DNA from 3 places in the Thermorudis peleae genome. Region 1 is predicted to be linked to each of the others. Evidence: riboswitches for the same ligand, from Rfam matches in the RefSeq annotation. Region 1 holds a riboswitch; each other region holds the start of a gene.
The links. Region 1 has a riboswitch for S-adenosylmethionine ahead of mtnA (S-methyl-5-thioribose-1-phosphate isomerase). Riboswitches for the same ligand answer to the same signal wherever they lie in the genome.
Positions count from the first base shown of each region.

Region 2: it holds a riboswitch for S-adenosylmethionine, as region 1 does, so the genes downstream of both, metE (5-methyltetrahydropteroyltriglutamate--homocysteine S-methyltransferase) here and mtnA (S-methyl-5-thioribose-1-phosphate isomerase) in region 1, are expected to answer to the same signal.
Region 3: it holds a riboswitch for S-adenosylmethionine, as region 1 does, so the genes downstream of both, metX (homoserine O-acetyltransferase MetX) here and mtnA (S-methyl-5-thioribose-1-phosphate isomerase) in region 1, are expected to answer to the same signal.

Region 1 is NZ_JQMP01000001.1:311,343-315,475, forward strand. Features, by position in the region: gene N675_RS01430 (adenosylhomocysteinase) at 1-753, opposite strand, end outside; gene mtnA (S-methyl-5-thioribose-1-phosphate isomerase) at 750-1,850, opposite strand; SAM riboswitch class I at 1,909-2,027, opposite strand; gene aroB (3-dehydroquinate synthase) at 2,085-3,746, opposite strand; gene mdh (malate dehydrogenase) at 3,873-4,133, shown strand, end outside.
Region 2 is NZ_JQMP01000003.1:821,859-825,991, forward strand. Features, by position in the region: gene N675_RS06800 (hypothetical protein) at 1-367, shown strand, start outside; gene N675_RS06805 (class I SAM-dependent methyltransferase) at 397-1,260, shown strand; SAM riboswitch class I at 1,311-1,411, shown strand; gene metE (5-methyltetrahydropteroyltriglutamate--homocysteine S-methyltransferase) at 1,488-3,782, shown strand; gene N675_RS06815 (FAD-binding and (Fe-S)-binding domain-containing protein) at 3,858-4,133, opposite strand, start outside.
Region 3 is NZ_JQMP01000003.1:1,291,321-1,295,453, reverse strand. Features, by position in the region: gene asd (aspartate-semialdehyde dehydrogenase) at 1-102, opposite strand, end outside; gene N675_RS08900 (homoserine dehydrogenase) at 403-1,407, shown strand; gene metX (homoserine O-acetyltransferase MetX) at 1,414-2,541, opposite strand; SAM riboswitch class I at 2,693-2,798, opposite strand; gene N675_RS08890 (hypothetical protein) at 3,106-3,690, shown strand; gene N675_RS08885 (peptide-binding protein) at 4,052-4,133, shown strand, end outside.

The sequences.
Region 1 (4,133 bases):
ATCCATGACGGCCTCGAGCGCCCGCACCGGATCGACCTCGGTCACGATCACATGGGCGCCCATCCCACGAGCCCGCATGGCGATACCTCGTCCGCACCAGCCATAGCCTGCGACGACGACCGTCTTGCCAGCGAGCAGGATGTTGGTCGCGCGCAGGATCGCGTCGATCGTGCTCTGCCCCGTGCCATAGCGATTATCGAAGAAGTGCTTCGTATCGGCATCATTGACGGCGATGGCCGGGAACGCCAGCAAGTCGTCCTTGGCCATGGCCTTGAGCCGGATCACGCCGGTCGTCGTCTCCTCCGTGGAGCCAAAGACGAAGGGCAACAGGTCACGGCGCTCACGGTGCAGCGTGGTCACCAGGTCAGCGCCGTCGTCAATGACGATCTGCGGCTGGAAGTCGAGAACCTGGCGGATGTGCCGGTAATACGTCTCGTGATCTTCACCGCGGATGGCGAAGACGGCGAAGCCGTCTTCAGCCAGCGCCGCGGCCACGTCGTCCTGCGTGGAGAGTGGGTTGCTGGCACAGAGCGCGAGCGTCGCACCGCCGGCCCGGAGTGTGTAGGCCAGGTTTGCCGTCTCGGTCGTCACGTGGGCACAGACCGCGATGCGCACGCCTTCGAGTGGGCGCTCACGGGCAAAGCGCTCGCGGATGAGGCGCAACACCGGCATCTCGCGAGCCGCCCAGGCGATCCGCTCCTGTCCTTGTGGGGCCAAGCTGCGGTCACGGATCTCAGCTCGTGCTGCAGTCACGCGCGCATTTCCTCCTCTGCTCGCAGTCGGCTGTGTGACGGGCCGCCCGCTGCGACGGCGGCCGCAATCCGGTCAGGCGTGGGCGGGCTGATGACGCCGACATCGGTCACCAATGCGGTGATGAGCTTGGCAGGGGTAACGTCGAACGCCGGGTTGGCTGCGGGCGCATCCGGTGGCGCGACGAGCACGCCGCCAACGCGACGCACTTCGTCCGGGCTGCGCTGCTCGATCGGGATCGCGCTGCCATCCGGCACGTGCAGGTCAAACGACGAGCATGGCGCAGCGACATAGAACGGCACGCCAGCGTAGGCGGCGATGATCGCCAGGCCGAGCGTGCCGATCTTGTTCGCGACATCGCCGTTGGCCGCCACCCGGTCTGCTCCGACGATGATGGCATCGACCTGCCCGCTGGTGATGAAGCTCGCGGCTGCCGCATCGGCAATCAGCGTGTAGGGGACGCCAGCGCGGCCGAGCTCCCACGCGGTCAGGCGAGCACCCTGCAGCCAGGGCCGGCTCTCGTCGACGTAGACGTGCGCGACGATCCCCTGCTGGTGACCCCAGCGGATGATCCCGAGCGCCGTGCCAAGCGCACCGGTGGCGAGTCCGCCAGTGTTGCAGTGGGTCAGCACCCGAGCGCCGCGGGGCAAGAGCGCTGCCCCAGCCCGGGCGATCGCCTCGTCGGACGCCCACTGCTCAGCCAGGAGCTGATCGACAAGGGCAGCCAGCGCTTGCACTTTCGTGGCAGGGTCTGGCTGGACGCGAGCGACAGCCTGTGCCCGCTCGAGTGCCCAGGCGAGGTTCACCGCCGTTGGGCGGGTCTGGCGCAGCATCGCTGCGGCGGCGTCGATCGCCTCGTCGACGTCGTGGCCGTCGTGCCAGGCCTGGCGCGCAGCCAGGGCAACGCCAGCGGCGGCTGTAATGCCAATCGCCGGAGCGCCGCGCACCCGCATCTCCTTGATCGCAGCAGCAACATCCTCCGCCGTGCGGCAGGTGACCCAGCGCTCAGCCTGGGGGAGCGCCGTCTGGTCAAGCAGCAGCAGGTGCTCACCTTGCCATACGATCGGCCGGAACTCTGGCGTCCCACCCCGCTCGGTCATCGTCCCATCCGCTCACGAAAAACGGCTTCTCCAGAGAGAAGCCGGGGGCTTCGGCTCACTCCCATCTCCCAGCGCGCCTCACACAACAGCTCGTCGCTGGCGGACTTGGCACCGTGCAGCGTTGCTGCCGGTTGCCGGGCTTCCTCGGGCCGTTCCCTCCACCACTCTGGATAAGAGGAGCCCCACCGTTACATTTTCCGTAACTCTACCATAGCGCACGAGCCTGATCCAAGCTCAGGCTCGCTCGACCTCTGCCTGGCTCACGGCTGCGACAATCGCGGCGACGTCCTCGGCGCTCGGCTGGTCCGTGATGGTCACCTGGCCAGGAGCTGTTGGCAGCACCCAGGTAAGGCGGCCGTGCACGGCTTTCTTGTCATAGGGCAAGCGGGCCAACACCGCCGCGGCATCGCCGATGAACTGGCGCGGCAGGCCAAGCCGGTCGAGCAGCGCGTCCTGCCGCGCCACCAGCCTGTCGTCAGCCAGGCCGAGGCGTTGGGCAAGGCGCACTTCCGCTCGCATGCCCAACGCGACAGCCTCCCCATGACGGTAGCGGTAGGCAGCGGCCTCGAAGGCGTGGCCGAACGTGTGGCCGTAGTTCAGGATGCGCCGCAGGCCATCCTCGCGCTCGTCGGCTTGCACCACTGCGGCCTTAATCGCCACATTGTGCTGGATCAGCGCGGTCATCTCAGCCGGTTCGAGCCGCAGCGTCTCGAGCGGTGCTGCCTCCAGCGCGGCAAGCAGCGCCGGATGCGACGCGCCCGTCGCGGTACACTCGATCATCGCGTGTTTGACGACTTCAGCCCAGCCGGCACGCAGCTCAGCATCGGGTAGTGTTGTGAGCGTCTCCGGGTCGATGACGACCAATGCCGGCTGGTAGAACGCGCCAATGAGATTCTTGCCAAACCGGTGGTTGACCGCGGTCTTGCCGCCGACGCTCGCGTCGACCATGGCGAGCAGGCTCGTCGGCACCTGGGCAAAGCCAATGCCGCGCAGCACGACCGCGGCAACGAAGCCCGCCAGATCGCCGACGACACCGCCGCCGACCGCGACGACGACATCCCGCCGATCAACGCGGCAAGCGAGGAGCCAATCGAGCAGGTCACCAGCCGTTTCCCACGACTTGCTCGCTTCGCCAGCCGGTACCGCTCGTGACTCGACCCGCAGCCCAGCGCTGGCAAGCGCGTCAGTGACGCGGGTGCCCCAGTGCGGCCAGACTTGCTGGTCGCTCACGACGAAGGTTGTCCGCGCCTGGGGCCAGCGCTGGCTGACCAATGTCCCCAGTTCTCCAATCACCCCAGGCCCGATGACGATGTCGCTGCGGCCAGCCTGGCCCAGCAGTGAGAGCGCAGGCACCAGGCCGCGGCGCTGGCGTTCGGCAACGGCCCGGGCGATCTCGGCTGCGAGTTCTTCCGGCGTGCGGCCATCAGTATCAACAGTGAGGTCGGCACGGGCGTAGAAGTGGCGGCGGGCTTCCCACAACTGCGCGAGACGTGCGGCAGGATCGCCCTGGAGCAGAGGACGATCGCGGCCAGGCTGCGCGCCAGACTGCGCTCGCAGGCGGGCCAGTAACGTCGGCAGGCTCGCCCGCAAGTGGACGATGACGCTGCCCGGGCGGAGCGCGGCCCAGTTTGCTTCGTCAAGCACAACGCCTCCGCCCGTCGCCACCACCGTCCGGCGTTGGCGGGCCGCAATCCGGACGGCCTCGCGCTCGGCTGCCCGAAAGACCGGCTCGCCGTAGCGCCGGAAGATTTCGGCGACGGGACAGCCAAAGCGCGCCTCAACGAGCGCGTCTGTATCGACGAGCGCGTAGCCAAGCTGTCGCGCCAGCGCCTGCCCGACGACCGTTTTGCCTGTTCCGCTTAACCCCACCAGCACCACGCGCTCTGGAAGTTGCATGCTCGTGTGCGCTCCTCCCCTGACCCGCGCAACTGGGGTAATTCTAGAGGGTAGCGTGTATGATGTGCGGAGAGCATGGGTGCCTGCGCGTTGCGCATGGACAAAGGATGAAGGGAAGGAGGAGTGATGCGACCCAAGGTCACCATTGTCGGGGCGGGGATGGTCGGGTCAACGACAGCCCAGTACCTGGCGCAACGCAATATTGCCGACATTGTGCTCATCGACATCGTCGAGAACTTACCCCAGGGCAAAGCGCTCGATTTGCTCGAAGCTGGCCCGGTGCTCGGCTATGACTGCCTGGTCAGCGGCGCCAACGACTACGCGGCGACGGCAAACTCGGACGTCATCGTGATTACCTCGGGCTCACCACGCAAGCCCGGCATGAGC
Region 2 (4,133 bases), on a different contig from region 1:
CTGGACGTTCGAGGAGTTTCAGCAGTTTTGGAGTCGATTGAAGGGCGGGGCTCGGCAAATTCTTGCCGAAATTGCGAAACGTCCTGAGGGCTATCCGATGACCGACCTCGAGCAGGCGCTAGGTTTGCCCGCTCGTGTCATTGGCGGACGACTCAGCTCAGTAGGCCATGCAATGCGCCGCTTTGAGCATAAGCGGGAACCGCTCGAGTTTCGCGCTGGCGGTGACGAAGGGGTTGGCCGACGCGTCTATATCATGCCGCCGGAGATCGCTCGCATGATCCGGCAGCTCGTAGCTGAGGAGCGCCGAGCTGGACAGGCCGGTGCGAATCAGGGCTCGAATGAAGCAGTCTCTGTCGCTGAACGGTAAAGCGCACACGGAATCGAGTGAGATAAGGGATGCACGAAAGCGAACAGTGGAAAACGATACGCGAGGCGAACCGTCGCTCGTGGAATGCGGCGACCTTGGTGCATCAGCAACATAAGGCCACGCTGCAAGAGCAACTTCGCTCGGGTATTGGTACGCTCCACGCTGAAAAACGCGCACTGCTCGGAGATGTTTCGGGTAAACGGATTGCCCATCTTCAATGCAATGACGGTGTCGACACGTTGAGCCTTGCGCTTCTTGGTGCAGAGGTTGTCGGCGTCGATATAAGTGACACGGCAATTGCGACTGCGGAGGAATTGCGCCAACGTCTTGGCATTCCTGCCACGTTTGTCCGTGCTGATGTGTATGACTGGCTACCGCAGGCGCAACACAATGGGCAGCAGTTCGATGCTGTCTTTGTTTCCTATGGAGTGTTTTGCTGGCTGCCTGACCTCCGCGCATGGGCACAGGGCGTCGCTGGCGTGCTTACTCCAAATGGTCGGCTTATTGCAATCGATTTCCATCCTGTGCTTGGAATGTTCGACGATGATTGGCAGGTGTGCTATCCCTATGCTGGGTTTGGTTCGTCGTCCCTCCTCGAGAATCCCGATGGTGTGGGTGACTATATCGGTTTTGAGGAGACCTTGCGTACTGGACAGGTTCCTACACAAACGTGGAAGAATGGTCGGCCGGCATATGAATTTGCCTGGGGGATTGGCGATATTCTCTCAGCGGTGCTTGGGGCTGGACTGCAGATCGAGCAGTTTACTGAGTACGCAGGATGCCCCTACGCGCTACGATCTGGAATGGTGTTGCGCGAGGAGCGCTGGTATCCGCCATCCCATGTTCCGCCCATCCCGCAGTTGTTTAGCCTCGTTGCGCGGCGAGTTGATTGACGGTTGAGGCAGGTCGTGGTATCGTGAGCCAGAACATTATGCGCTGATGACGCGCATTCCGAGTGGTGGAGGGAACGGCCCGACGAAACCCGGCAACCAGCGCGATCGCGCCAGGTGCCAATGCCGGCGGAAAGTTTCCGCACGATGCGCGTCTAAGGACGTGAGGATATTGGCTGGTAGTGCCCTCCACGGTTCTGTGGAGGGCACATTGTGTATGGGGGTGCAGCATGGCACAAAGTTCGACTCTTGGCTATCCACGCCTTGGCAAGCGCCGGGAGCTCAAACGTGCTCTTGAAGGCTTTTGGGCAGGGACCCTTGATGAAGCGCAGCTGGTAGAGACGGGCCGGGCAATCCGCCGAGCGATGTGGCAGGTGCAGCAACAGGCTGGCATTGACTTGATTCCCTGCAATGATTTCAGCTTCTATGACCACGTTCTCGACGCTATTTGCCTGGTTGGACTTGTTCCCGAGCGTTTTGGCCCGCGTGAGGAAACGGTGAGTTTGTCAACCTACTTTGCCATGGCACGGGGAGCCGAAGGTATTCCAGCGCTTGAACTCACGAAGTGGTTCGATACGAACTATCACTACCTCGTCCCTGAATTTCAGGGACCTGAGCCTGCACTGGCGAGCACGAAGCCGTTTGATGAATTTGTCGAAGCGACAACGATGCTTGGCCGTGCAGCAAAGCCTGTGCTGCTTGGCCCGGTCTCCTTGCTTCTGCTCGGGAAGCATCATTCACGACCGCTCGCTGATCACCTTGCTGCACTTCTACCCATCTATGCACGCGTCCTCGAGCGCCTGGCAGATGCAGGCGCCGAGTGGGTGCAAGTTGATGAGCCCGTCCTCGTCCAGGATCGTACTGCCGAGGAGCTGGCCCTTGTCCGACAAGCCTATCGAATGCTTGGATCACTCTCTCATCGTCCAAAGCTTCTCGTGCAAACCTACTTTGGCAGTCTCGATGTTGAGAGTTGGCACCTTGTGACAGCCTTGCCCATTGAAGGGATTGGCCTTGACTTTGTTCGTGGGACAGAGAATCTTTCACTGCTCAATGAGCACGGATTCCCTGCCGGGAAAGTCCTCGGGGCTGGTGTGGTCAATGGTCGCAATATCTGGCGAACGAATTTGGTTGAAGCACTGGAGTTGCTGGAGGAGCTAGCTGAGCACGTTGATCCTGCTCTGCTCTGGGTACAACCGTCGTGTTCCCTGCTCCACGTTCCACACGATGTGCGACTCGAGGAGCACTTGCCGGAAAACGTGCGTGCACTCCTCGCGTTTGCTGAACAACGGCTAGAAGAGGTCGTGATCTTAACACGTGGGATCAATGAGGGCCGGTCAGCGATTCTAGCTGAGCTTGAAGCAAACGCCGAGTATTTCCGCCTTGGTCTTGATGCCAGCCAGCTCTACCACCGGCCAACACGAGAGCGTATCGCTGCCTTGAGCGAGGATGATTTTCGCCGTCGCTCGCCATATAACGTGCGTGCACCACTCCAGCAGGCACGTCTTCAACTGCCCCTCTTCCCCACGACAACAATTGGCAGTTTCCCACAGACACAAGATGTGCGGACCGCTCGTGCGCGCTGGCGCAGTGGGAAGTTAAGCGATGAAGCGTACTGGCAGTTTATTCGCGAGCGCATTGCCGACGTGATTCGCCGGCAGGAAGAAATCGGCCTCGATGTACTCGTACATGGCGAGTTTGAACGGAGTGATATGGTCGAGTACTTCGCGGAGCAACTTGCCGGGTTTGTCTTAACGGAACATGCCTGGGTGCAGTCCTATGGCAGTCGTGCTGTGCGCCCACCCATTATCTTTGGCGATATCTATCGCCCTAAGCCGATGACGGTCGACGTCAGTCGCTATGCACAATCGCTCACGGCAAAGCCAGTGAAAGGTATGCTGACTGGGCCAGTAACGATTCTCAACTGGTCGTTTGTCCGGGAAGATTTGCCACGACGCGAAGTTGCCTATCAGATTGCGCTGGCGCTCCGCGATGAGGTACGTGATCTTGAAGCTGCGGGAATCCAGGTTATTCAAATCGATGAGCCGGCGCTCCGTGAGGGGTTGCCGCTACGGCGGAAGGATTGGGATGACTACCTTGATTGGGCCGTGAAGGCGTTTCGTCTTGCATCTTCAGGTGTGCGGGATGAAACACAAATTCACTCTCACATGTGCTACAGCGAGTTTAACGACATCATTGCAGCTATTGATGCGTTGGATGCGGACGTGATTTCAATCGAAAATAGTCGAAGCCAGGGAGAATTGCTGCGTGCGTTTCAGGATTATCGCTACCCACGTCAAATTGGCCCCGGCGTCTATGACGTGCACTCAGCACGCGTGCCAAGTGTTGATGAGATTGAATCGTTGCTCCTCCGTGCTGCCGAGATTCTGGATCCTCGCCAGCTTTGGGTCAACCCTGACTGTGGGTTAAAGACGCGTCGGCCCGAAGAGGTCTGGCCCTCACTGACGAATATGGTTGAGGCCGCGCGACGCATGCGGGAGCGCTATCTCGCCCGTGTCGATGCCTAGCAACGTGCTCCTTCAGCGTGTAAAGTAGCGAGGGCGGGGAGTTCTCCCCGCCCTCGACTATGTTCGGCCGCTCGGTTATTCGGCCGCAAGCGCCACCCCCGTAGGCTCTGCGGCTGATTGGACAGCTGGCTCGAGACGACTCGCAAGGACCTCAACAACGTGTACTGGGCGGCGTCCAGTAAAGTGCGCAATTTGCTCTCGGCAGGAAACACCAGCGACAGCGATTACGGTGTCTGGTGCTTGTGCTGCAACTTTCGGGAAGAGTCGCTCTGCTCCAATCTTGCGAGAGATCTCATAATGTTCTGTTTCATAGCCAAATGAGCCAGCCATGCCACAGCAACCTGCGCCGCT
Region 3 (4,133 bases), on a different contig from region 1:
CTCAGCGAGCCGAAACCAGGGGTGATCAGCCAGAAGCTGGACAAAACGCTGCCCAACACTGCCCGTTGCTCCGAGTACGGCAACATCAAGACGGTCTGGCATTCCATCCTCCTTCCACTTCCTCGTTACCCCGAACTCTGCCTTGCTCGCCATACAGAAAAAGCCGGCAGAGGAGGCATCCTCTGCCGGCCGATCATGCAAACGGTCGCGCACTACCCGTGACCGCCCGCCTGATCGCCGGCGGGCTTAGTAGTCCACTGTGTTCCGTTCTGGATCAGTATTCGACGTTGCATACTCGCCTCTTGCGTTCACGCCGTCCAGCTCATACGCTGGAGGTCGTTGTTAGGCTGACTGTAGCAACAGAATATGACGTTGTCAAGGACCACAGTGAAAGGATTGGAAATGGAACAACTGAAAACCGTCAACCTAGCAATCCTCGGAGTCGGCACAATCGGGCGCGCTGTCGTCCGGTTGATTCACGAGCAGAGTGATCGGATCGCGGAGCAAACTGGCATCCAGCTCACGATCCGCTATGCGATGGCACGGTCGATCGAGCGGGTCAAAGCAGCCGGACTCCGCCCTGAACAAGCAATCACTAGTGCCGAACCAGCCCTCGCCGATCCCAACGTCGACGTTGTCGTTGAAGTACTCGGTGGGGAGGAACCAGCAGCCAGTATCATGCACGCAGCCCTTGAACGCGGCAAGCATGTCGTGACAGCAAACAAAGAGGCGCTTGCGAAGCATTTCGCTGCCCTCTCCGCCATAGCACGAGCGAACAATCGCGCGTTGCTCTTTGAGGCGAGCGTCGGCGGCGGCATTCCTCTCATGGCGAGCCTTCGGCAAATCCTTGCGACCAACCGCGTGAGCCAGCTTCGCGGCATTGTTAACGGCACGACGAACTTTATTCTCACGCAGATGGCTGAGCACAGCACTCCGTATCACGAGGCGCTGCAGGAGGCACAGCGTCTTGGGTACGCTGAACCCGACTCGACAGCCGATGTCGAAGGCTACGACGCAGCATACAAGCTGGCGATTCTCGCATCGCTTGCTGCCAAGAAGCAGATCCATCCTGAGAACATTGAGCGGATCGGGATAACGCAGGTCACGCCGGAGGAAATTGCTGAAGCGCGCCGTCGCGGCGGCGTAATAAAACTCTTGGCTCAGGCCACTGAGGAAAACGGCACCTGGCGCCTCCGCGTTGCACCGGAGTTTGTCCCGGGCGATAGCTTACTCGCCCACGTGCGCCTGAACTTTAATGCCATCGAGGTAACAGGCGACCGCGTCGGCACTGTCGTCCTCTACGGACAAGGCGCAGGCCCACTACCGACGGCGAGTGCAATCGTGAGCGATGTGCTTGATGCAATCCGGTTTGGCGGCGCACTAACGCCGGCGATCGCGCCAGCATAGGCCGCCTTACGGACAACTGAGGAACGCGGCAATCACTGGACCAATCTGGTCAAAGTCCTTTAAGAACGCATCGTGGCCATTGGGAGAATCAAGCTCCCAATAGGTCACGTCTTTGCCAAGGCGTGCCAGCCGCTCAACCATGTCGCGGATTTGCGCTGGCCAGAAGAGGATATCGGAGCGAATGCCAATGGCAAGCACGCGCGCGGTGATGCGGTCGAGGCCGGCATCGTAGCCACCGCGTCCCCGGCCCAGGTCGTGTGAATCCATCGCCCGTGTCAGATAGAGGTAGCTGTTGGCATCGAAGCGCCGGACGAGCTTCTCGCCCTGGTAATGCAAATAACCCTCAACGTCGTACCGGCCGAGAAATTCTGGCCATGCGGTATACCGCGCCTCTTCGCGGCGATGGAACCTCGCCGTCATGAGTTCATCAGACTGGTAGGTGATGACACCGAGCATCCGGGCAATCGCTAGACCCGTTGCCGGTCCCTGACCATCCTCATATTCTCCGTTGTTCCACGCAGGATCGAGCATGATGACACGCCGCTGCACTTCGTTATATGCAATGCCTTGATCGCTGAATTGGCCAGATGCAGCGATCGGGATAATGCGCTCGACGCGCTCGGGATACATCGCTGCCCACTCGAGCACCTGCATGCCTCCAAGGGAGCCACCGACCACAGCAAAGACTTTCTGAATGCCGAGGAGGTCAAGCAACCGTGCTTGGGCATTCACAATATCCCGGACAGTGATCTTGGGAAAGCGGAGGTTATAGCGGCGGCCAGTCAGCGGATCAATCGAGCGGGGGCCAGTCGAGCCATAACAGCTGCCGAGGATATTGCTACAGATCACGAAGTAGCGGTTCGTATCAATCGGCGCCCCAGGGCCAACCATTGGCTCCCACCAACCTGGCTCATCACCTAGGCCGTGGGACGCAACATGGCTGTTGCCCGTCAATGCGTGGGCGACAATCACCACATTATCGCGGGTTGGTGACAGTGTTCCCCAGGTTTCGTAAGCAATGTCAACGATAGGAAGAACAGCCCCTCCTTCAGTAACGAAGGGATTATCCGGCGTCGCAATGCGGGCAATCGTTGGTGTTGTAATACACGGGGCGGTCACAGCTGTTACGGTCATCGGTGCGTCTGCTCCCTCCAATGCACCATCCAAATATGGGATGTGCGACAAACTCTCCCCTCGCACAGCGCAATCGCCGTCGAGTAATCACTGGTTGTGGTGGAGGGAGTAAAGAAAACCTCCACACAAAGGTGGAGGGCATTCTTTTCGGCGCTCATCGTGCGGAGCTTCTGCACTCCGCCGGCATTGGCACCTGGCGCTGGCGCGCTGGTTGCCGGGTTTCGTCGGGCCGTTCCCTCCACCGCTCTTGATGAGCGCCGGCCTCTTGCGTTGTTGCCGATCAGGATAGCAGAAGAATACCACGATGTCAAGAGCGTCTGCGGTAACATGGCGCCGTTGCTATTACAAAGCTCAGCAAGAGCAGTTTGGAGGCACGTTATGTACGGGATTGCGCTTGGCAGTCCTTCCGGCACTGTACCACCACTGCCCTCGTTTTCGGCACGTCACTACGCCCAGGCGCAGGCACGTCCGCCAAGCAGGAGAAGACAATACAGTGTTCACCCTTGCAAACACGTTGTTGTTCGGACCATACTGAGGGGCTATGATGCCGGGAGGAGGTTACCCATGAACAACAGCGGACTCGAAAAGCTACCGACGCAACAACAGGCTCACCTGCGGCTGGAAGGAGCACGCTACCACGCTCGTGAGGCAGCGATGGCAATTGAGGCCAAAGATCAGGTGCGCGTCGAAGCAGCTATCTGTGCTGGCATTGATCAGGCGCTCAAAGCGCTGACGGCCGCACTCCATGGCCTCAACTTGCTCCTTCCTCAGCCGTTGCCAGCCTCACGTCTCTCCCGGCGTAACCTTCGCGAGCGGTTCCGTTCTGTTGAAGCCCCAAGCCGTACTCTTGACCTGCTTGACCAAGCGGCCCAACCGGAAGAAGGCTGGCTCTGGTGGCTCGAGGCCAAAGACGCCGCCAGCCCGTTCGCAGCGTTAGTTCGCCCCTCAACTGCTCCAGGGCGCCCTTTCGAGCTCTGGCGTGACCCACTTGACCACAGCCGTGGCCTTGAAGAGCATGCACCAGACCAGTATCTCCTCGACGCCATTGCTCGCATTAACACGCTCATTGGGCAAATCGCTGCACTTGCGCCACACGACGCCAAAGCGTTCCAAGACGCTGCCCGCCGACTTCCCGGTCGTTTGATCTAAATGGTGTCAGAAGGGTTGTCATCGGAGCTGACATAAGCTATACTTGCGCTGGCTAGCCGCTGCAATATATGGCTGGAGAAGGACAGACGGATACCAGTGCAAGGTGCACGGCAGCTTCAAGGAAGATTTGCTCACATCTTCGCGCTGCGCTTTCCCATTTTGCTCGCCCTATACGGGTTTCTGTTTGTGTTTCCGTAGTGCATTACCGCCGTAACGGCGGCTTTTTTCATGGGGTACGTAAGAGCAATGGAGAGGAGGAGAGCCGCCGCGGTTGTCGATCGGTATGTCGCAGTGGAAGTCAGTTGGATTGGCACGTGAGTGAGGAAGGAAAGGACAGCCGACGATGGAATAGGGAAACCAGGTGCAGCAATTTTTGCGGGGTCCCTTGACCCGACGACAAATGCTGCGTCGAGCCTTGGCACTCGGCGTAGGGGTCTCCGGCG